DNA from 3 places in the Heyndrickxia sp. MSNUG genome. Region 2 is predicted to be linked to each of the others. Evidence: predicted binding sites of a transcription regulator. Region 2 holds the regulator's gene; each other region holds the start of a gene.
The links. Region 2 encodes CtsR, which represses protease genes until heat stress. Its sites were predicted from a motif close to ATGGTCAATAAAGGTCAAACA; they were not measured.

Region 1 (6,840 bases), 750 kb from region 2:
AAAATTCCTTATTCAGGCAAGCGAATCAAAAGAGTATTTTTGAATCCAGAAAACGTCAAGCCGCTTCCGGAAACACTTCAGGCAATCAGGGAAGCAGATTTGATTGTCATCGGACCGGGCAGCCTGTACACAAGTATCTTGCCAAACCTGCTTGTTAAAAGGCTTGGACAGGAAGTATGCAAAGCCCAGGCTCGTAAAGTATATATTTGCAATTTAATGACCCAGGCAGGGGAAACGCATAACTTTACAGCAAGTGACCATATCAAGGCAATCTATGACCATATGGATTGTGCATTTATCGATACGATTCTTGTGAATAATGAAACAATCCCTCCAGATGTCGAGCTGCGTTATAAAGAGGAGCTCGCACAACCCGTTCATTTTGATTTGGAAAAGTTGATGGCTCTTGGGATTGAGATCGTTCAGGAGGAAATAGCAGAGCTTGATGGAAATGTGATCAGGCATGATACCAAAAAAGTATCAGAAATTTTGTATTCTATGATTTTAAATGAAACTAAAAAGAGATATAACGCGTAATATAAGATGCAAGCGTTTGTCTCCTTAAAAAATGGCTGTGTTAAGGTCAATGTTGATTTTTAGCACCTGGTGATTGGAGCGGAAACCAACTAGCATAGCCGAAAAAATAGACAGTATTGTCAAAAACAGTTCAAGCGCCTGAAGAGGTCGTTCTGTCCAGTGAATGCCATTCCATCAGTTACTTGAGAGACCAGTCCTCTTAAGTTCTGCTTAAACACCGAGAAAATCGATGTATGGAACTTTTTAGGCTAATCAGAAGCGCTTGTGCTTTCTATATTTAGGGGGTGAGAAGGTTGTCGTTTGCTTCGGAAACAAAAAAGGAACTCACGAACATTGATACAAAGGGCTGCTGCTCCATAGCGGAACTTTCCGCCCTGATCAGGATGAATGGTTCCCTTTCCTTCTCAAATCGTAAGCTCATCGTAGACATTCAGACTGAAAATGCTGCCATTGCACGGCGGATCTATACCCTGATCAAAAAAAGCTATCAGGTCCAGGTAGAACTGCTTGTCCGCAAAAAAATGCGGCTGAAAAAGAATAATGTTTATATTGTCCGCTTGAAGGAATCGGCCCGAGAAATTCTGGAGGATTTGAAGATTTTAGGAGAAGGCTTTGAAATCATTCATGATATTTCCCAAGAACTAGTGAAAAAGAAATGTTGTAAGCGTTCTTATCTTAGAGGTGCATTCCTTGCCGGAGGTTCCGTCAATAACCCGGAGACTTCTTCCTACCATTTGGAGATTGCATCCATGTACCAGGAGCATAATGAATCGTTATGTGAATTGATGAATACTTTTGGACTGAACAGCAAAACGCTCGAACGGAAGAAAGGATTTATCACCTATTTAAAAGAGGCGGAAAAAATTACAGAGTTTCTGAACATTGTCGGCGGACATAATGCGTTGATGAGATTCGAGGATATCCGGATTGTCCGGGATATGAGAAACTCGGTTAATCGCCTGGTGAATTGTGAAACTGCTAACTTGAACAAGACGATTGGCGCAGCTCTTCGTCAGGTTGAAAATATTCGTTATATCCGGGATACGGTAGGTCTGCACATTTTACCGGATAAGCTAAGGGAGATCGCCCAGCTTCGGGTCGATTACCAGGATGTTACGTTGAAAGAGCTCGGGGAGATGGTTACCGGCGGTGCCATCAGTAAATCAGGAATCAATCACCGGCTGAGAAAGATCGATGAAATCGCAGACAAACTGCGAGCCGGACAGATCATAAATAAATAGAGGGTTAGAGGAGGAAATAACAAAATGGTAGAAAAACAGGTTGAAGTGAAGTTGAAAACTGGTTTACAAGCTCGCCCGGCAGCATTGTTTGTACAGGAAGCGAACCGCTTCTCATCCGATATTTTCCTTGAGAAGGATGGGAAAAAGGTAAATGCGAAGAGCATCATGGGATTGATGAGCCTTGCCGTAAGTGCCGGTGCATCTGTAAACTTAATCGCGGAAGGCAATGATGAAGAGGAAGCTTTGGAAAAGCTTGCTGAATATATCCAAAAAGAAAATTAATCAAAAAACTCGTTCCCTTTAAAGGAACGAGTTTTTTTAAAAATTACTTATCTTTCTTTTCTTCAAGCACGTTGCGTGTAATGATTTGGTCTACTAGACCATATTCTTTTGCACGCTCAGCTGTCATGAAGTTATCGCGGTCTGTATCCTTAGCGATTACGTCAAGAGGCTGGCCAGTGCGCTCAGAAAGGATGGTATTCAATTTTTCACGAAGGAAAAGAATGCGCTTAGCAGCGATTTCAATTTCAGTCGCTTGACCTTGGGCACCGCCAAGTGGCTGGTGAATCATGACTTCACTGTTTGGAAGGGCATAACGCTTCCCTTTAGTTCCAGCAGCAAGTAAGAATGCACCCATTGATGCAGCCATACCGATACAGATTGTTTGTACATCCGGTCTGATGAACTGCATTGTATCGTAGATTGCCATACCGGCAGTGATGCTGCCGCCAGGGCTATTGATGTAGATGGATATGTCTTTTTCTGGGTTTTCAGCTTCCAGGAATAATAGCTGGGCTACGATTGAATTGGAGACATGGTCATCAATCCCGCTTCCTAGCATAATGATGCGATCCTTTAAAAGGCGGGAATAAATGTCATATGCCCGTTCGCCACGATTCGTTTGTTCAATAACTGTAGGAATCAAGTTCATGTTTGTTTTCCTCCTTTAGCATAAAGATCTTCAGTGCCATGTAACGGCAGTAAGCAAGCTGGCAGTAATTGGTTTGTTTGCCAGAATAGCTATGTATTTTAATGATACACGCATGGTCAATAAAGGTCAAACGAATCGCTTACAAAGCCTTTAGAAACTGTTCGACAATAAATTTGATCATTTTGACCAATTAACTCTACCGTATCCATCTTACCCATGATTGCACATTTTAAACAAAAAATCAGTCTTGCAAAGCCAATGAATCTACCCTATAATAGGTAAGCGTAACGCTAACTTGGTTAAGCGGTACAACTATTAAAAATAGGCCCTCGTGGTGCAACGGATAGCACGTAAGATTCCGGTTCTTGAGATGTGGGTTCGATTCCTGCCGAGGGCGCTTATATTTTCGTTAGTTTGCAGTGCCTCTGCGTTCTATTATGAACGTGGGGGCATTTTTTTTGCGTTATTTTACCGTTAGAAAAACCACGATATTACCACGTAAATATATAGCCAGCCTTACGAATCTTTTCGAAGGGGGCTCTTCTATGCGGCGCAGAAAAGGCGTTACTAATCCCTTAGCTCGAGCGCTAGACACTATTCCAACAACTACTCAGAATAAATCAGTAACCTTTAACGACGCAGTTAATGAATTTTTTTCCTATTGTTGACTTTCGAGCGAAACCGTTAAGTATTATCAGAAGAAGTGAATGCAAACGGTTAGTGCTTACGTAGATCTTGATATTCCTGTAACGGACATCTGAAAAATCAATACAAATCATATCCAGAATCCAGAGGGCAACTACGGCAGAATGTTACGTAGCCAGGGCGAATTTTGAATGCTTGAGGGAGAACATATTTGAATACATGCTCGTGAATATAAATGACGAAAAACAATGGATGCGTTTTTCCTTAAAGGAGAATGGCAACTTTTTATGGAAATAAAGAGAAGGTAATAAAAAAATCTAGAAGAACGGCTGTTGATATAAACAATTTTCAATAGATACAAAAATCTGAGTGATCTAGGAGAGATGATAATGATATTTTTATGTATGGGCTATTTCAACCCTGAAAAAATGGATGCACGCCCAAGGGCAGAGATTGATGCCGTTATGAGTGAATGCCAGCCTGTCGTTGAGAATTTTTATGAAAGCGGTAAGGTGCTGATTGATGCTGGTCTGGAGTCAGAGACCAAAAGCTTACGCCGTGTAAACGGTAAGGTTATCGTAACAGATGGTCCGTTTACAGAAACGAAAGAGCTGATCGGCAGCATATTTATTTTTGAAGCAGAGGGAATGGATGAGGCGATCCAGCTAGCCTCTCTGCATCCGACAACACAAATCAGCAGAGGGGAAGAGTTTGGCTGGCGTATTGAAATCCGTCCTGTTCATTACTTTAAGAATGATAAATGAGTTACCATAAAGGATGTTGCCTAGTAATCAATAATGGAGTACATCCTAGTGTAAGCATATTTTTACCTATGATTTTCGTTTTGTTAGGATTAATATTTGCTTTAATTGGGATTAAAGCTTAGGTCAAAGTTAGTCTTGTTTTGAGGAATGTTTTAGGTGTTTCTCTTTCATTATTTTTAATGTGGGTTCGATTCCTGCCGAGGGCGCTGCCAAAACCTCTTGTCTGATTTTAGGCAAGGGGTTTTTTCTTATTTCGATTTGACCAAAGCATTATGGCCAATTTTGAAAGCGATGCCAAATTCTTTCCATACACCAATGTCTATTTATCATGTAAAATAAGTGCAGGGGTGATTTAGATGGATCTTAAAGCCGGATTATGGCAGAAGCAGACATTAAAATTGGCAATGACTCAAGAGCTTTCTCAGGCGATTGCGCTTTTGCAGTACTCTGCTCAGGAGCTTGCTGCTTTTCTTGAAGCTAAATCAATGGAAAATCCCCTGATTCAAGTTGACTTTAAAAATATCACTACTTTTGATTCAAGTATGGACCGCACGAGAAAGACGTTGAAAAAGACTTTCGAGCGTGATCAGAAAAACCTGATTGAGCAAATTGGCTCGAGTGAAAGCGAGACTCTCGAAAACTATCTCCTTTCACAATTAAATCTGCTTCATGTTACACCTGAAGAAAAACAAATTTTACATGTATTAATTGAAACGATAGATGAAAACGGTTACCTGAAGGATGACCTTACAAAAAGACTGAACCAGCCAGAAGAAGCCGTAAATTCAGTGCTGAAAAAACTAAAGGCCCTGGATCCAGCGGGAATCGCCGCTCGGGACCTTCAAGAGTGCCTGCTCCTTCAACTGGAGCGTAAGAACCCAACACCAGAAAATGAGCTATCCAAAAGGATCATCGCTGAACACTTCCTGCTTTTTGCCGAGAAAAAGTGGAAAGCACTGGCGAAAATGCTGAGTATTGATATAAAGGACATCCAAAAAGTCCATGATTATGTCCAGCAGCTAAATCCAAAGCCAGGAGCTATTTTTCAAAGAGAGAAGCCCGCTTACATCGTACCTGACGTGGTGGTGAAGCGTGACGGCGAAGAGCTGTCAGTCAGTGTGTTTGATGCCTTGATCCCCAAAATCTCATTTAATGAAGGATATTACCGTCAGCTTTCAAACCATAAAGATCAGGAAGTGAATAAATTCCTCCAGGAAAAACAGGGGGATTTTCAATGGATCCAGCGCAGCCTTGAGCAACGGAAGGAGACGCTGTTAAAGGTTTCGATGAAGATCATTGAAAAGCAAAGGGAGTTTTTCCTGATTGGACCCGCCCACTTGAATCCGATGACGATGAGGGAAGTCGCTGAGGAACTTGAAATCCATGAATCTACGGTAAGCCGGACCGTCAGGGAAAAATATATGCAGACACCAGCCGGTACTTATGAACTGAAATATTTTTTCACAAGTGCTGTGCAAACTACAGAAAACGATCAAGCTTCATCGCAAAAGGTAAAAGCAGCGATCGAAGCTTATATAAAAGAAGAAAATAAGCAAAAGCCAGTTTCGGATCAGGATATCGTCGAAATGTTAAAAGAGAGGGAAGGCATGGTGGTTTCCCGGAGAACCGTAGCCAAATACCGTGACCAGCTTGGCATCCCTTCTTCCTCAAAGCGGAAACGTTTTGATTGATTTTACATGGTTTGTTTTTTATGATTTCGGAATAAAACATAGAATTCCGGAATATAACTGACTTTTCCGGAATAAAACGCAAAATTCCGGAATATAATTGATTTTTCCGGAATAAAACGCAAAATTCCGGAATATAATTGATTTTTCCGGAATAAAACGCAAAATTCCGGAATATAATCCAATCGGTTTTTTCGGAATAAATATTAGGTATTGCTTAGTCAATTCAAAGATAAAGGCTCTGTTAAACAGGGCTGTTGATTTTCGTTCCAGGCGCTTCGCTTTCCGCGGGGCTGGCGCTGAGCCTCCTCGTCGCTTTGCTCCTGCGGGGTCTCACCTGACCAGTTGCGCCCGCAGGAGTCTTCGCGCCTTCCACTACAATCAACAGGTTTAAAAAACAACATTGAGCTTTAACAGAGCCAAGATAAAAAAGAAATCATTTAAAGGAGAACTCATGAAAAAAACAGTCAAACTTTATTCCCGGCCACGCTGCCACCTGTGCGAGACAGCCAGGGAAGTACTTGAGGACTTGCAGCAACAGTGGAATTTTACAATAGAAGAAATCAACATTGACCTTGATGATCAGCTCGTAGAAAAGTATGGAATCATGATTCCGGTCGTGGAATTGGACGGGGAAGAGCTTCAATATGGCATTGTGAACAAAAAATTCATAAGTGAAGCGTTTACAAGAAAAAACCTTGAGTTTATTAGTTGAATTGAGTTTTCACTCCTGTTAAAATGAAATCTGTAGCAGGGGTGATTTTTTTTACCGCAGGTGGGACATAATATGTCTTAGCGGGACATTTTATGACCAACAGTGAAAAAGGAGAATATCATTATGCACGATTCGCTCATTGATATTCAAAAAAGAATATTGCCCGATTTAATGCAAGTTATGCAAAAACGATACCTCATCCTGCAGTACATAAACGTGATGCAGCCAGTAGGCAGGAGAAACCTTTCCGTCAGCTTGAACCTGACAGAGAGGGTTTTGCGTTCAGAGGTGGAATTTTTGAAGGACCAGAATCTGATCT
Region 2 (6,840 bases):
TTTTCTGACCTCGAGTTGTTCTCGGAACCCTTACCGCAAAAATCAGTAAAAAAGGGGTACACGTAGTTGATGTACGTATACCCCTTATTTTTACCTGATAAGCAATTTATGCCTTTGCAGACCCTTCTGGCGTTTTCACGACAAACTCGCCATTTTCCACATCAATAATGACATTTTGGCCTGTAAGGACTGTACCCTTTAACAATTCTTCAGATAGCTGATCCTCAATATGTTTCTGGATAGCCCGGCGTAATGGACGAGCACCATACTCTGGATCGTAGCCCTCTTCCGAAATTTTTTCTTTAGCTGCATCCGTCAAATCAAGAGTGATCTCCTGCTCCTTCAGACGCTTCACTAGCTGGTCGGACATCAATGTCACGATTTCCTTCAGATGCGGTTTCTCCAGTGCATGGAAGACAATGATTTCATCGATACGGTTTAGGAATTCCGGACGGAACGCCTTTTTCAGCTCTTCCATAACTTTTCCCTTCATATCCTTGTAATCCTGTGCTCCATCCTGGATATTGAAGCCAACGTATTTGTTGCGCTTTAACGCTTCAGCACCGACATTTGATGTCAGGATCATGATCGTGTTGCGGAAATCGACTGTACGTCCCTTTGAATCAGTCAACCGGCCATCTTCAAGGACTTGAAGCAAAATATTGAACACATCAGGATGTGCTTTTTCGATTTCATCAAGCAAGATGACGGAATAAGGTTTTCTCCGAACCTTTTCAGTCAGCTGGCCGCCTTCATCGTATCCTACATATCCCGGAGGTGAACCGACGAGACGGGAAGTCGAATGCTTCTCCATGTACTCCGACATATCTACGCGGATCATTGCATCTTCATCGCCAAACATCGATTCGGCAAGTGCTCTTGCCAATTCCGTTTTACCTACACCTGTAGGACCCAGGAAGATAAATGAACCAATCGGACGTTTAGGGTCTTTCAATCCTGCGCGGGCACGTCTTACAGCTTTAGAAACAGCCTTAACTGCTTCCTCCTGACCGATGACGCGAGAGTGAAGGATTTCTTCAAGGTTCAACAGCTTATCCGTTTCAGTTTGTGCAAGCTTTGTAACAGGGATATTCGTCCAGCTGGATACAACATTCGCAATATCCTCGACTGTAACCTCGCTATTTTCCTTACCCTGTTTTTCTTTCCAAGTTTTCTTCGTATTTTCAAGCTGTTCACGCAGGCGCTGTTCTGTATCCCTTAAAGAAGCAGCTTTTTCAAACTCCTGGCTTTGTACAGAAGCATCCTTTTCCTTGCGCACTTCCTCCAGCTTCACCTCAAGCTCCTTAAGATTTGGCGGAGTAGTGTAAGAGCGCAGGCGCACCTTTGAACCAGCTTCGTCAATCAAGTCAATTGCTTTATCCGGAAGGAAACGGTCAGAGATATAACGGTCAGACAGCTTTACTGCCGCTTCAATCGCCGCATCCGTAATCGATACTCTGTGGTGTGCTTCATAACGGTCTCTCAGCCCTTTTAAAATTTGGACGGACTCCTCAGCGGTTGGTTCATCAACTGTAATAGGCTGGAAACGTCTTTCTAATGCGGCGTCTTTTTCAATATATTTACGGTATTCATCCAGCGTCGTTGCCCCGATGCATTGAAGCTCCCCGCGAGCAAGTGACGGCTTAAGGATATTGGAAGCATCAATCGCACCTTCTGCTCCACCAGCACCAATCAATGTATGAAGCTCATCGATGAACAGAATGATGTTGCCCGCCTGGCGGATTTCATCCATCACCTTTTTCAGTCGGTCTTCAAATTCACCGCGGTATTTAGTTCCCGCTACAACAGTTCCCATATCAAGAGTCATAACGCGCTTATCGCGAAGAATCTCAGGAACTTCATTATTCACGATTTGCTGTGCCAACCCTTCAGCAATCGCTGTTTTACCTACACCGGGCTCCCCGATCAATACAGGGTTGTTCTTTGTCCGGCGGCTAAGCACCTCGATAACTCTCTGGATTTCCTTGCTTCGGCCGATAACAGGGTCAAGGCTTCCTTCTCTTGCAATCGCAGTTAAGTCCCTTGCAAGGCTATCAAGCGTCGGTGTGTTGGCATTGGCTGCCCCGCCCCCCTGATGGCCGGATGTTTCATTGCTGCCTAACAACTGCAGAACCTGCTGGCGTGCTTTATTCAAGCTTACACCTAGGTTATTCAGCACTCTGGCAGCAACACCTTCTCCTTCACGGATCAGACCAAGAAGGATGTGCTCTGTGCCAACATAAGAGTGTCCAAGTTTTCTTGCTTCATCCATTGAAAGCTCGATGACCTTTTTAGCTCTTGGCGTATAGTGAATGGTCTGGGAAGTTTCCTGGCCTCGGCCAATCAGGTTCTCAACTTCCTTCTGGATTTTCTCGGCACCAAGGCCCAAACCGTATAAAGCCTTTGCGGCGATGCCTTCTCCTTCACGCACAAGGCCAAGTAAGATGTGTTCTGTACCGATATTGTTATGTCCAAGGCGGATTGCCTCTTCCTGTGCGAGTGCCAATACTTTCTGTGCTCTCTCTGTAAATCGTCCAAACATCATAAGATCATCCTCCTGACTCTTCTTTTGTTTCCATTTTTAATCGTTCTCTTATTAAAGCAGCCCTGCGGATATCCCTTTCGTTTGGCCGGAGCGGCCCGCCCGCATACTGCTGTAAAAACCCTGGTTGAGTTAAAATCATCAGTTCATTTAAAATCGATTTTGATATATTTTTTATATACCCCATATCAATGCCAAGCCGCAAGTCTGACAGGCATCGGGCAGCTTCCTTCGTTTCAATGATCCGGCTGTTTGCCAGAATTCCATATGAACGAAAGACTCTGTCTTCTAATTGTATGTTAGAAGTTTTCGCTAATGCTTCCCGGGACGACCTTTCCTGAGATATTATCTGGCTTACCACGCTTTTCAAGTCTTCTACGATGTCTTCTTCAGATTTTCCTAATGTGATTTGATTGGAGATTTGAAAAATATTACCGAGAGCTTCACTGCCCTCGCCGTATATACCCCTTACCACCAACCCAAGCTGATTAATCGCCGGCACAATCCTGTTCATTTGCTGCGTCAGGACCAAACCTGGAAGGTGCATCATGACAGAAGCCCTTAGACCCGTTCCGACGTTAGTCGGGCAGCTGGTCAAATAACCAAATTTCTCATCGAAAGCATAATTCACATGCTCTTCCAGCCAATCATCAATCTCATTTGCAGCCTTCATGGCTTCCGTCAGCTGGAATCCAGGGAATAAACATTGAATCCTTAAATGGTCTTCCTCGTTGATCATAATGCTGATTTCTTCATTTTCGGATAAAAGACATGCTCCATGAATGCCGTTTTCGGAGAGATGGGGACTAATTAAATGTTTCTCGACAAGTACTCTTTTTTGTAATTGTGGGATCTCATCCATCTTTATCATTTCTAAATGCTCAACGATTGGAATGTGGCTATTGTTTACCCGTTCCGTTATTGCGTCAATGACTGCCTCAGCTTCACCGTTAGTAAACAACGTAGGAAAATTGAATTCATCAAGGTTTCTGGCAAAACGTATTCGAGAGCTGAGGACAATGTCAGAATCAGGTCCATCATCACTCATCCAGGAACTGACAGCCTGACTGATAAACTTCTCTAATGACAAGTCTACTCCCCTCCCTCTTGCTTCCTTGCTAATTTCCTTTCCAGATCTCTTATCTGGTCCCGCGTCTCAGCAGCTTTTTCGAATTCTTCATCTGAGATAAGATTTTTCAATGCTTGCTTCAAATCATCAACTTTTTTCCTTAAATGGATATCCCCGCCGATCCTTTTAGGGATTTTTCCATTATGTGTGTAATTCCCGCTATGGAGCCTTCTAATGATGGGAGTCAGCTGATCCCTGAAGGCATCGTAGCAAGTTGCACATCCAAACCTGCCGACTTTCACAAACTGAGGAAAAGTCATTGAACATTGCGGACATTGAAGGATTTCCTCCGCTTGAAAGGCTTCCTTCTTTTCCTCAGTAAAACCTGGCTGCATATTCAACAATCCAGCAAGCAGGCTATTGATCGAAAAAGCTGGTCCGTTGTTCATCATAAACATTTCGCCTTTTTCCTGTGCGCACCGTTCACATAAATGAAGCTCAGTTTTTTCGCCGTTTAAAAAATTTGTGAAGTGCAGCGTTGCCGGCCTCTGATTACACTCTTGGCAGATCATGCCCTCACCTCTTTACCTCTGTTCTGATATTATTTATATTTCAATGCCATCAACATTGCCTTTAGCATTCTCGAGCGAAGCTCATCCCGCAGCGGAAGTTCAATATACAGAACAGACCTGTCTAAAACGCTCAGCATGATTTTCGCTTCGCGGTTCGTCACAACATCTTCCTCCACTAAACGGTAAATGACATCTTCAGCACTGCTTTGAGAAATCCGTGTGTGAATCAAAGACAATAAATCATCAATCAAGTGTGCATGATCATAAACCTGGACTTTGATGATACGGATATATCCGCCTCCGCCCCGCTTACTTTCAACAAGGTAACCTCGTTCAATCGTGAATCTAGTATTGATGACATAATTGATTTGGGACGGCACGCATTGAAATTTATCGGCGATTTCGCTACGCTTGATTTCAACGATATCCTGGTCGCTCATTTCCAAAACCTGCTTGAGGTAATGTTCTATGATGTCCGATATATTCCTCACTAAACCTCCCCCTATCTGACTTTGACTATATTTGACTTTAATTATACAAAAAATTTTTTACCCTTGCAATTAATGCATCTGTATTTATTTTCGCCAAATTTATGTATGCCAAAACCTACTAAGTGGGGGTGTTGGTTATTATACCCATTTAAATTAGAGTGGAAACTTGTCACAGTGGAGAATGAAGAAGTTTTTTGGGGACGGTTCTTCTGTTTCAGTTTTTTCTAGAGTCTTAAGCTATAAATACGTAAAATGGGCTTTACAGGTGAAAAAAGCATTCCAACTGGTGATAATCGCTACTAACTAGTGATATATCCCTATAAACTAGTAAATGAATTATTTCTCTAATGGAATGAAGGGGTTTTGACTCTTAAACCGTAGTAAAACGCACAATTAAATAGCCAAACTATAAAAAAGGGCTTTAATTAGGAAAAGGTCTAAAACACAACAGATTAAATATAAAAGAGTTATAAGGGAATGGTTTTTTTAAGTTAGTTAAATAGGGAAACCAATTAAATCTTGGCAACTCAGATTCTAATTCCCAATTCTCCATATAAGACTGTTGAAGGCCAATAGAATATCAATAAGACGTCACCATATTTTTATTAACCGGATACAAACTTCTGATTTTACCCTTCTGAAGAAACAAAAAAAGAACAGCCATTACAGCTGTTCTTTCGTTTGCCCGGCGGCGTCCTACTCTCACAGGGGGAAACCCCCAACTACCATCGGCGCTGAGAAGCTTAACTTCCGTGTTCGGTATGGGAACGGGTGTGACCTTCTCGCTATCGCCACCAGACTATTTTGTTTGAGGTTTTGTTCCCTCAAAACTAGATAATGTGTAAGAAGAATTTAGAAGAACGAGTAATCTATATTTGGTTAAGTCCTCGAACGATTAGTATCAGTCAGCTCCACACGTCACCGCGCTTCCACCTCTGACCTATCAACCTGATCATCTTTCAGGGTTCTTACTAGCTTGCGCTATGGGAAATCTCATCTTGAGGGGGGCTTCATGCTTAGATGCTTTCAGCACTTATCCCGTCCGCACATAGCTACCCAGCGATGCCTTTGGCAAGACAACTGGTACACCAGCGGTGCGTCCATCCCGGTCCTCTCGTACTAAGGACAGCTCCTCTCAAATTTCCTGCGCCCACGACGGATAGGGACCGAACTGTCTCACGACGTTCTGAACCCAGCTCGCGTACCGCTTTAATGGGCGAACAGCCCAACCCTTGGGACCGACTACAGCCCCAGGATGCGATGAGCCGACATCGAGGTGCCAAACCTCCCCGTCGATGTGGACTCTTGGGGGAGATAAGCCTGTTATCCCCGGGGTAGCTTTTATCCGTTGAGCGATGGCCCTTCCATGCGGAACCACCGGATCACTAAGCCCGACTTTCGTCCCTGCTCGACTTGTAGGTCTCGCAGTCAAGCTCCCTTGTGCCTTTACACTCTGCGAATGATTTCCAACCATTCTGAGGGAACCTTTGGGCGCCTCCGTTACTCTTTAGGAGGCGACCGCCCCAGTCAAACTGCCCACCTGACACTGTCTCCCGCCCCGATCAGGGGCGTGGGTTAGAATTTCAATACAGCCAGGGTAGTATCCCACCGACGCCTCCACCGAAGCTGGCGCTCCGGTTTCTCAGGCTCCTACCTATCCTGTACAAGCTGTACCAAAATTCAATATCAGGCTACAGTAAAGCTCCACGGGGTCTTTCCGTCCTGTCGCGGGTAACCTGCATCTTCACAGGTACTATAATTTCACCGAGTCTCTCGTTGAGACAGTGCCCAGATCGTTACGCCTTTCGTGCGGGTCGGAACTTACCCGACAAGGAATTTCGCTACCTTAGGACCGTTATAGTTACGGCCGCCGTTTACTGGGGCTTCGATTCAGAGCTTCGCTTGCGCTAACCCCTCCTCTTAACCTTCCAGCACCGGGCAGGCGTCAGCCCCTATACTTCGCCTTGCGGCTTCGCAGAGACCTGTGTTTTTGCTAAACAGTCGCCTGGGCCTATTCACTGCGGCTCATCTAGGCTATTCACCCAAATGAGCACCCCTTCTCCCGAAGTTACGGGGTCATTTTGCCGAGTTCCTTAACGAGAGTTCTCTCGCTCACCTTAGGATTCTCTCCTCGCCTACCTGTGTCGGTTTGCGGTACGGGCACCT
Region 3 (6,840 bases), 1.3 Mb from region 2:
ACGTTTCCACATGTTCAACAGTGAACGTTTGCCTTCATTCTGCGTCCAGAAACTGCCTTTATTGTTCACAAAATGCCTTTCATCTCCCACTACCAGGATACCGAAACCGTTTGGCTTTTCAGGATAATGAATCATGCTCCACTCGGTATCCAGTTTAAAGTTCCGGCTCTCCATACTACCCACTCCTTCCTACAGATTATTCATAATACAGTATGATATTTAATAAGAATTGAACGGGAGTTTGCCCATTTTTCCATCTTTTTCATCCTGTTGCGTGAAGAGGTGATCAAAATGGTGAATTTAATTTGTGAAAACGCTTTTTAATTTTATTAAAATTGATTTATAATTGAAATGGCTTATGGTAAGATGAGAAAAGATTTAAAAATGTAAGAGGTGAAAAATTTGCGATATTTTTGGACTTTTTTCTGGACATTCCTTTTAGTTCAAATGTTGAACTATGTAGTCGGTTCTATGAGTGGTGTACCATTTGACTTTACTGCTGGCACTATCCTTGCCGTTATTGTAACGATCGTCATTTTTATTCTTCCTGCCATTCTTCCAAATGAACCTGAAGAAAAGCATGGTCTACACTAAGTTTACTACATAAAAAAGTCATCCACATAGGGATGACTTTTTTTATTTTCTCTTTGCTTATATTAATTCTAAATCCAGCCACTCATTTAATTGACCTGGAGCTGTATTTCATCATTTTCCACGGTTATTTCCACGAAGCTTTTTTCTTTGATCCTTCCAGCAATAATTTCTTTTGCAAGCTTTGTTTCGACACCTCTTTGGATGAAGCGTTTCAGTGGGCGTGCTCCATAGACAGGATCAAATCCGTTTGCTGCCAGATATTCTTTTGCCTCATCACTGATGGTAAGATGGACTTGCTGGTCAGCCAGCCTCTCCTGCAATGTGATAATCAGCTTTTCAACGATTAATTTAATTTCTTTTAATGACAGAGGTTTAAATAATATGATCTCATCCACACGATTTAAAAATTCTGGACGGAAATGACTCCGTAATTGGTTCATGACCCGCTCTCGTGTTTCTGAAGTAATCTCCTCCTGCCCCTCGTGACGCTCCAAAAGAAAATGAGAACCAATATTCGAAGTCATAATAATAACTGTATTTTTGAAATCTACTGTTCTTCCCTGTGAATCCGTGATGCGGCCATCATCAAGCATTTGTAGCAGGATATTGAAGACTTCAGGATGTGCTTTTTCTATTTCGTCAAGCAGGATGACAGAATAAGGATTCCTTCTTACAGCTTCTGTAAGCTGGCCGCCTTCTTCATAACCTACATATCCGGGTGGCGCACCGATCAATCGGGATACTGCATGCTTTTCCATATACTCTGACATATCAATGCGGATAATATGTTCCTCACTGTCAAATAAAGACTGGGCAAGCGTTTTGGCTAGCTCTGTTTTTCCGACGCCTGTAGGTCCTAGGAAAATGAACGAACCAATCGGCCTGTTTGGATCCTTGATTCCAGCTCTTGCCCTTAGAACGGCATCTGATACAAGTGATACAGCTTCCTCCTGTCCAACCACACGCTGATGAAGGACGCTTTCGAGCTTAAGCAGCTTCTCCCTCTCGCCTTCGACCAGCTTCATGACCGGAATGCCAGTCCAGCGAGCAACGATGGACGCTATCTCTTCCTCTGTCACTTCTTCTCTAAGGAGTCTTTCTCCAGCATTTGCACTTACTTCCGTTTCAAGCTCCTTCAGTTCTTTTTCAAGAGAAGGAATGCTTCCATGCCTTAATTCAGCAGCCTTGTTTAAGTCATAATCGTTTTCTGCTTTTTCCAGTTCACGGCGAAGCTTTTCCAAAAGTTCGCGTTTTTCTTGAACCCTCTGGATTCCTTCCTTTTCCATCAGCCATCTTGCCTTCATTTCATTTGCTTTTTCGCGAAGGTTGGCCAGTTCTGCCTGAAGTCCTTCAAGCCGATCACGGCTGGCATCATCCTTTTCCTTTGTAAGGGCCGCTTCTTCTATTTCAAGCTGCATGACTCTCCTTGTCACTTCATCAAGCTCAGTGGGCATTGAGTCAATCTCAGTCCGGATCATTGCACAGGCTTCATCGACGAGGTCAATGGCCTTGTCAGGCAGGAAACGGTCGGTGATATATCGATCAGACAAGGTCGCTGCCGCAACAAGTGCCCGGTCATGGATATTCACCCCATGGTGGATTTCAAATCTTTCCTTCAATCCTCTTAAAATCGAAACTGTATCCTCAACGTCTGGCTCCTGTACTAATACTTGCTGGAACCTTCGTTCAAGCGCTGGGTCCTTTTCAATATACTTCCGGTGTTCATCCAGAGTCGTAGCTCCAATACAATGGAGCTCCCCGCGGGCGAGCATCGGTTTTAACATATTTCCTGCGTCCATTGCACCTTCCGTTTTGCCGGCACCGACAATCGTATGAAGTTCATCAATAAACAGAAGGATTTTCCCTTCGCTTTTTTTCACTTCATTCAATACAGCCTTTAACCGCTCCTCAAACTCACCGCGGAATTTGGCACCGGCAATCAAGGCACTCATATCAAGTGCAAATATTGTCTTATCCTTTAGACCTTCAGGAACATCCTTCCGAACGATTCTCTGTGCAAGACCTTCTACAATTGCTGTCTTACCTACACCGGGCTCGCCGATCAAAACCGGGTTGTTCTTCGTCTTTCTTGAGAGAATGCGGATGACATTGCGAATCTCCCCATCACGGCCGATTACAGGATCGACCTTCCCAATTCTGACTTCTTCTACAAGATCACGACCATATTTCTTTAATACTTCATAGGTAGCCTCTGGATTTTGTGAAGTCACTCTCTGGTTCCCCCTAACCTCTTGAATTCTCGGTAATAAATTTGCTCTTGATAATCCTAGCTTTCTGAGGACAGAACCTGCTTCTGAGGAAGCAGTATCGATAGCAGCAAGCAGAACATGCTCTACTGATAAAAATTCATCATCTAACAGTGCCATTTCCTTTTCGGCTTGAGCCAAAACCTTTTGAAGTGCTGCCGTAATATATAATTTCCCCTGTTCCACACCACTGCCGGATACCTGGGGCTTTTTATCCAATGCTATCTTTAAATCATTGTTAAGCTTTCCCATTTCAATGCCCATACCAGAAAGCAATGTTGCACCTAAATTGTTTTCCTGTCCAAGCAAGGATAGAAATACATGCAGATCATCAACTTCCTGATGGTTATGTTGTACAGCCAGGGTTTGGGCCGATATAAATGCATTTTGTAAGCTTTCTGTCATTTTGTTTAAATCCAACACAACCACTCCTTTGACCATTTTTGACCTTTAATTATATTATAATAAAAATTCCCAATAAGTAAAGCCATCCGTATTGGATGGCTTTACGATAATCATTTCACTTTTGATGCCTCAAGGTTTTCTCTGGTAAGTCCAGAGGCGGTTGTGGTTTGAGGTTTCTGGAAAACGATCTCCTGCACTGAGCTTAAGCTTCTGGGGATTATTCACATTGCTTCCTGTCTCGCCGATTTCAATATAAACTCCATTATTTGGCGCCTTTTGTCCAGGGCGAAATTGACGATTCTGTCCCATTTTGCCTTCCTCCTTTAAAATAAGTATTCCGGCTATTTTATTATCTGCTTATTACCATAAAGTATTTATAAAAACATCTGGAAGGCCTTTATCCTTTAATTAACATGAAATATACGTTACATTAGTTTGTATTGAATTATTAAAGAGAAGGCTCTGTTACACACGGCTGTTAATTTTCGTTCCAGGCGCTTCGCCTTCCACTACAATCAACAGGTTTTAAAAACAACAGTGAGCGTTAACAGAGCCAAAGAGAAAATAAATATTTTGGAGGAGCTTTATTTGGTATGGAAAATCTTTTTGACTTAATTAAATACATATTTCTGGGCCTGTTCCAGGGCATCACGGAACCTATTCCTGTTTCCTCCAGCGGACACCTCGAGATTGCTGAACATTTCTTTGGTCTTGAAATTCAAGGGATGAGCTTTGCGCTTCTGGCCAATACAGCGTCATTACTTGCCGTTTTGCTAATTTATAAAGATGACATCAAGCGTTTAATTGTTAACGGATTAGCATACCTTAAAAGCAAAGACCCGGAAGCAAAATCAGATTTTATGTTCATCATTTATTTGATCGTCGGCACCATTCCAGCAGGAGTAATTGGTATCCTATTCGGAGATTTTATCGAAGATAACCTGGCATCGATCAAGACAGTAGGCATTACTCTTTTAGTGACTGGACTTGCTTTATGGATAATCCGGAACATGCGGGGCCGTAAAAGTGATGGTGAACTGAGCTACCGTGATGCTATCATTGTCGGACTTGCTCAGGCAGTCGCACTAATTCCAGGCATAAGCCGGTCGGGTGCAACAATCGTAGCAGCTATGGGCCTTGGCATGAAACAGGAAACAGCATTAAGGTATTCCTTCCTGCTTTATATACCTGTCAGTGTCGGTGGAATGATTCTTGGATTTTCGGATATTGTGAAAGATCCTTATTTGAAAGAATTGGCGCTTCCATATGTGCTCGCATTTTTTGCATCTTTAATCGCATCATATTTTTCATTAAAATGGTTCATGAATATTATGGCTCGAGGAAACCTGAAATATTTTGCTATTTACTGTTTCATAGTTGGGGCGCTTGTTATTTTCTTTTCATAATTCACGCTAAAAACCGGCTGCTATGCTGCAGCCGGTTCAGACTGAAGACAAACTCGATTAAAGCGAGCTTGTCTTCAGTTTTTTCATCTTGTGTGGGAAGTATAACAGGTCTGTTGATTTCCGTTCCAGGCGCTTCGCTTTCCGCGGGGTTGGCGCTGAGCTTCCTCGTCACTTCGCTCCTGCGGGGTCTCACCTGTCCAGCTTGAGCCCGCAGGACATTGATTTGCTTCATCGAACCTGCCCACGCACGATGGAAATGTGTTAGCATTTTCGGAGGAGTCTACGCGCCTTCCACTACAATCAACAAGTTTTCAATAACTAATCTGTGAACTGTATCTTTTTCGACAAGCAAAACCGGCTGCTACTGCAGCCGGTTCTTTTTAGCCTAATCTATAATCATTTGATTGGTTAATCACGAGTTAATCCTTTAGAATTTCCACAAGCAGCGCCTTTTGGGCATGCAGTCGATTTCCTGCCTGGTCGAATACGACAGAATGAGGACCATCAATCACTTCTGCACTTACTTCTTCTCCGCGGTGCGCGGGCAGACAATGCATAAAGAGGTAATCCTTTTTTGCCAAATCAAGCAAATCCTCATTTACCTGATAATCGTGAAAAGCTTTAAGCCTTTGTTCATTTTCAGCTTCCTGCCCCATACTGGTCCATACATCTGTGTAGATGATATCAGCATCCTTTACAGCTTCTGTTGGCGAATCGGTTATAACCAGCTTCGCACCACTGATTTCTGCAAACTTTTCACACTTTGCCGTTACAGCAGAGTCGGGAAAATACTCTTTCGGTGCAGCAATGGATACATCCATGCCGACTTTTGTACAGGCAATCATCAATGAATGAGCCATATTGTTGCCATCACCGATATAAGCGAGCTTCAGTCCTGCCAGCTTCCCCTTCTTTTCATAAACAGTCAGTAAATCGGCGAGCGCCTGGCATGGATGATAAAGATCGGTCAATCCGTTAATGACAGGGATTGCGGCATGTTCGGCAAGCTCCTCTACAGAACTATGCGAAAAAGTTCTGATCATAATGCCATCGAGATATTGAGAAAGCACCTGTGCAGTATCAGCGATCGTTTCTCCACGACCAAGCTGCAGGTCATTTCCATTAAGGTAAAGCGCACTGCCGCCAAGCTGGATCATACCTACTTCAAATGACACTCTTGTTCGTGTGGATGATTTATCGAAAATCATTCCTAGAATTTTGCCTTTCAATGGGTGGTCAAATTGTTTTTTCAATGTCTTTTCTTTAAGTTCAACCGCTTTTTCAATCAAGCCAATGATTTCCTCTGAAGCCAAGTCTGCCAATGTCAATAAATCTTTTCCTTTTAAATCAACGTCTAGCTGCTGAATTGTGGTCATTTTGCGATCACTTCCTCACTGGTTTCTATATGCCATGCACCCAAAGACTTTACCTCCCAGCTCTCAATTGAGGAGCTATTTAAAAGTGCCTTCAATGTCTCTTTTTGTGTCAGCACGATTTTTCTGTTTTTGATTGCCCATTCCCTTAATGCTGTATCTCCAGCTGATTCCCCTGGACAAAATAACGCAACGATTTTTTGGTGATCAGCACATTGATCATACTCCACCATTTCCAAAGCAGGTGAATCGAATTGATTGCTTACTTCCACTAAATCACACTTATCTGCAAATGCGATTGCTCCTTTGAGAGGTTTTCCATTAATGGAATGGAAACTTTTGCTCAATGCCTCCTCCGTTGATGAGGCGATACTGATTCCTTCCCCAGTGGAAATCATCTGTGGACCTGTCTTGGAATCCAGTCCCTTCAAAGCAAAGTTTGAAAAAACAGGATGTTTTACACAACTAAACTGAGCATCAGAATCAAGCAGCAATTCGTCTTTCGACAAAAAGTATTTCCCGAGCAATATTTTTGTCGCTTTTTTCACTAATTCCACTCCGGCTATCTTGCTTACTATTGGCATCGTCCTGCTGGAACGCGGATTGATTTCAAGCAGAAATACTTCATTTCCATTCACAATAAATTGGATGTTCATTAATCCTTTATAGTTAATTTCTGTCACGATTTTCTTTGCGTATTCTGCCATCAGCTGTTTTGTTTCAGCTGAAAAGCTCCGGGCAGGGATCATACAGAAGCTATCACCTGAGTGCACACCCGTTTTTTCAATATGTTCG

Region 1: a site for CtsR is predicted at 2,822-2,842, ahead of clpP (ATP-dependent Clp endopeptidase proteolytic subunit ClpP). Genes of this name have one in related genera too.
Region 3: a site for CtsR is predicted at 3,292-3,312, ahead of clpB (ATP-dependent chaperone ClpB). Genes of this name have one in related genera too.

The regions. Positions count from the first base shown of each region.
Region 1 covers NZ_CP150978.1:4,208,501-4,215,340, reverse strand. Annotated here, with positions in the region: gene AABM38_RS21320 (YvcK family protein) at 1-537, shown strand, start outside; gene whiA (DNA-binding protein WhiA) at 831-1,778, shown strand; gene AABM38_RS21310 (HPr family phosphocarrier protein) at 1,803-2,060, shown strand; gene clpP (ATP-dependent Clp endopeptidase proteolytic subunit ClpP) at 2,104-2,709, opposite strand; tRNA gene AABM38_RS21300 (tRNA-Arg) at 3,035-3,106, shown strand; gene AABM38_RS21295 (YciI family protein) at 3,744-4,118, shown strand; gene rpoN (RNA polymerase factor sigma-54) at 4,475-5,809, shown strand; gene AABM38_RS21285 (glutaredoxin family protein) at 6,261-6,521, shown strand; gene AABM38_RS21280 (sugar-binding transcriptional regulator) at 6,645-6,840, shown strand, end outside.
Region 2 covers NZ_CP150978.1:105,335-112,174, reverse strand. Annotated here, with positions in the region: gene clpC (ATP-dependent protease ATP-binding subunit ClpC) at 107-2,545, opposite strand; gene AABM38_RS00570 (protein arginine kinase) at 2,550-3,632, opposite strand; gene AABM38_RS00565 (UvrB/UvrC motif-containing protein) at 3,635-4,183, opposite strand; gene AABM38_RS00560 (CtsR family transcriptional regulator) at 4,213-4,674, opposite strand; rRNA gene rrf (5S ribosomal RNA) at 5,358-5,473, opposite strand; rRNA gene AABM38_RS00550 (23S ribosomal RNA) at 5,550-6,840, opposite strand, start outside.
Region 3 covers NZ_CP150978.1:1,375,706-1,382,545, reverse strand. Annotated here, with positions in the region: gene AABM38_RS06770 (hydrolase) at 1-174, opposite strand, end outside; gene AABM38_RS06765 (YjzD family protein) at 403-594, shown strand; gene clpB (ATP-dependent chaperone ClpB) at 681-3,281, opposite strand; gene AABM38_RS06755 (YjzC family protein) at 3,396-3,575, opposite strand; gene AABM38_RS06750 (undecaprenyl-diphosphate phosphatase) at 3,860-4,672, shown strand; gene argF (ornithine carbamoyltransferase) at 5,092-6,048, opposite strand; gene AABM38_RS06740 (carbamoyl phosphate synthase large subunit) at 6,045-6,840, opposite strand, start outside.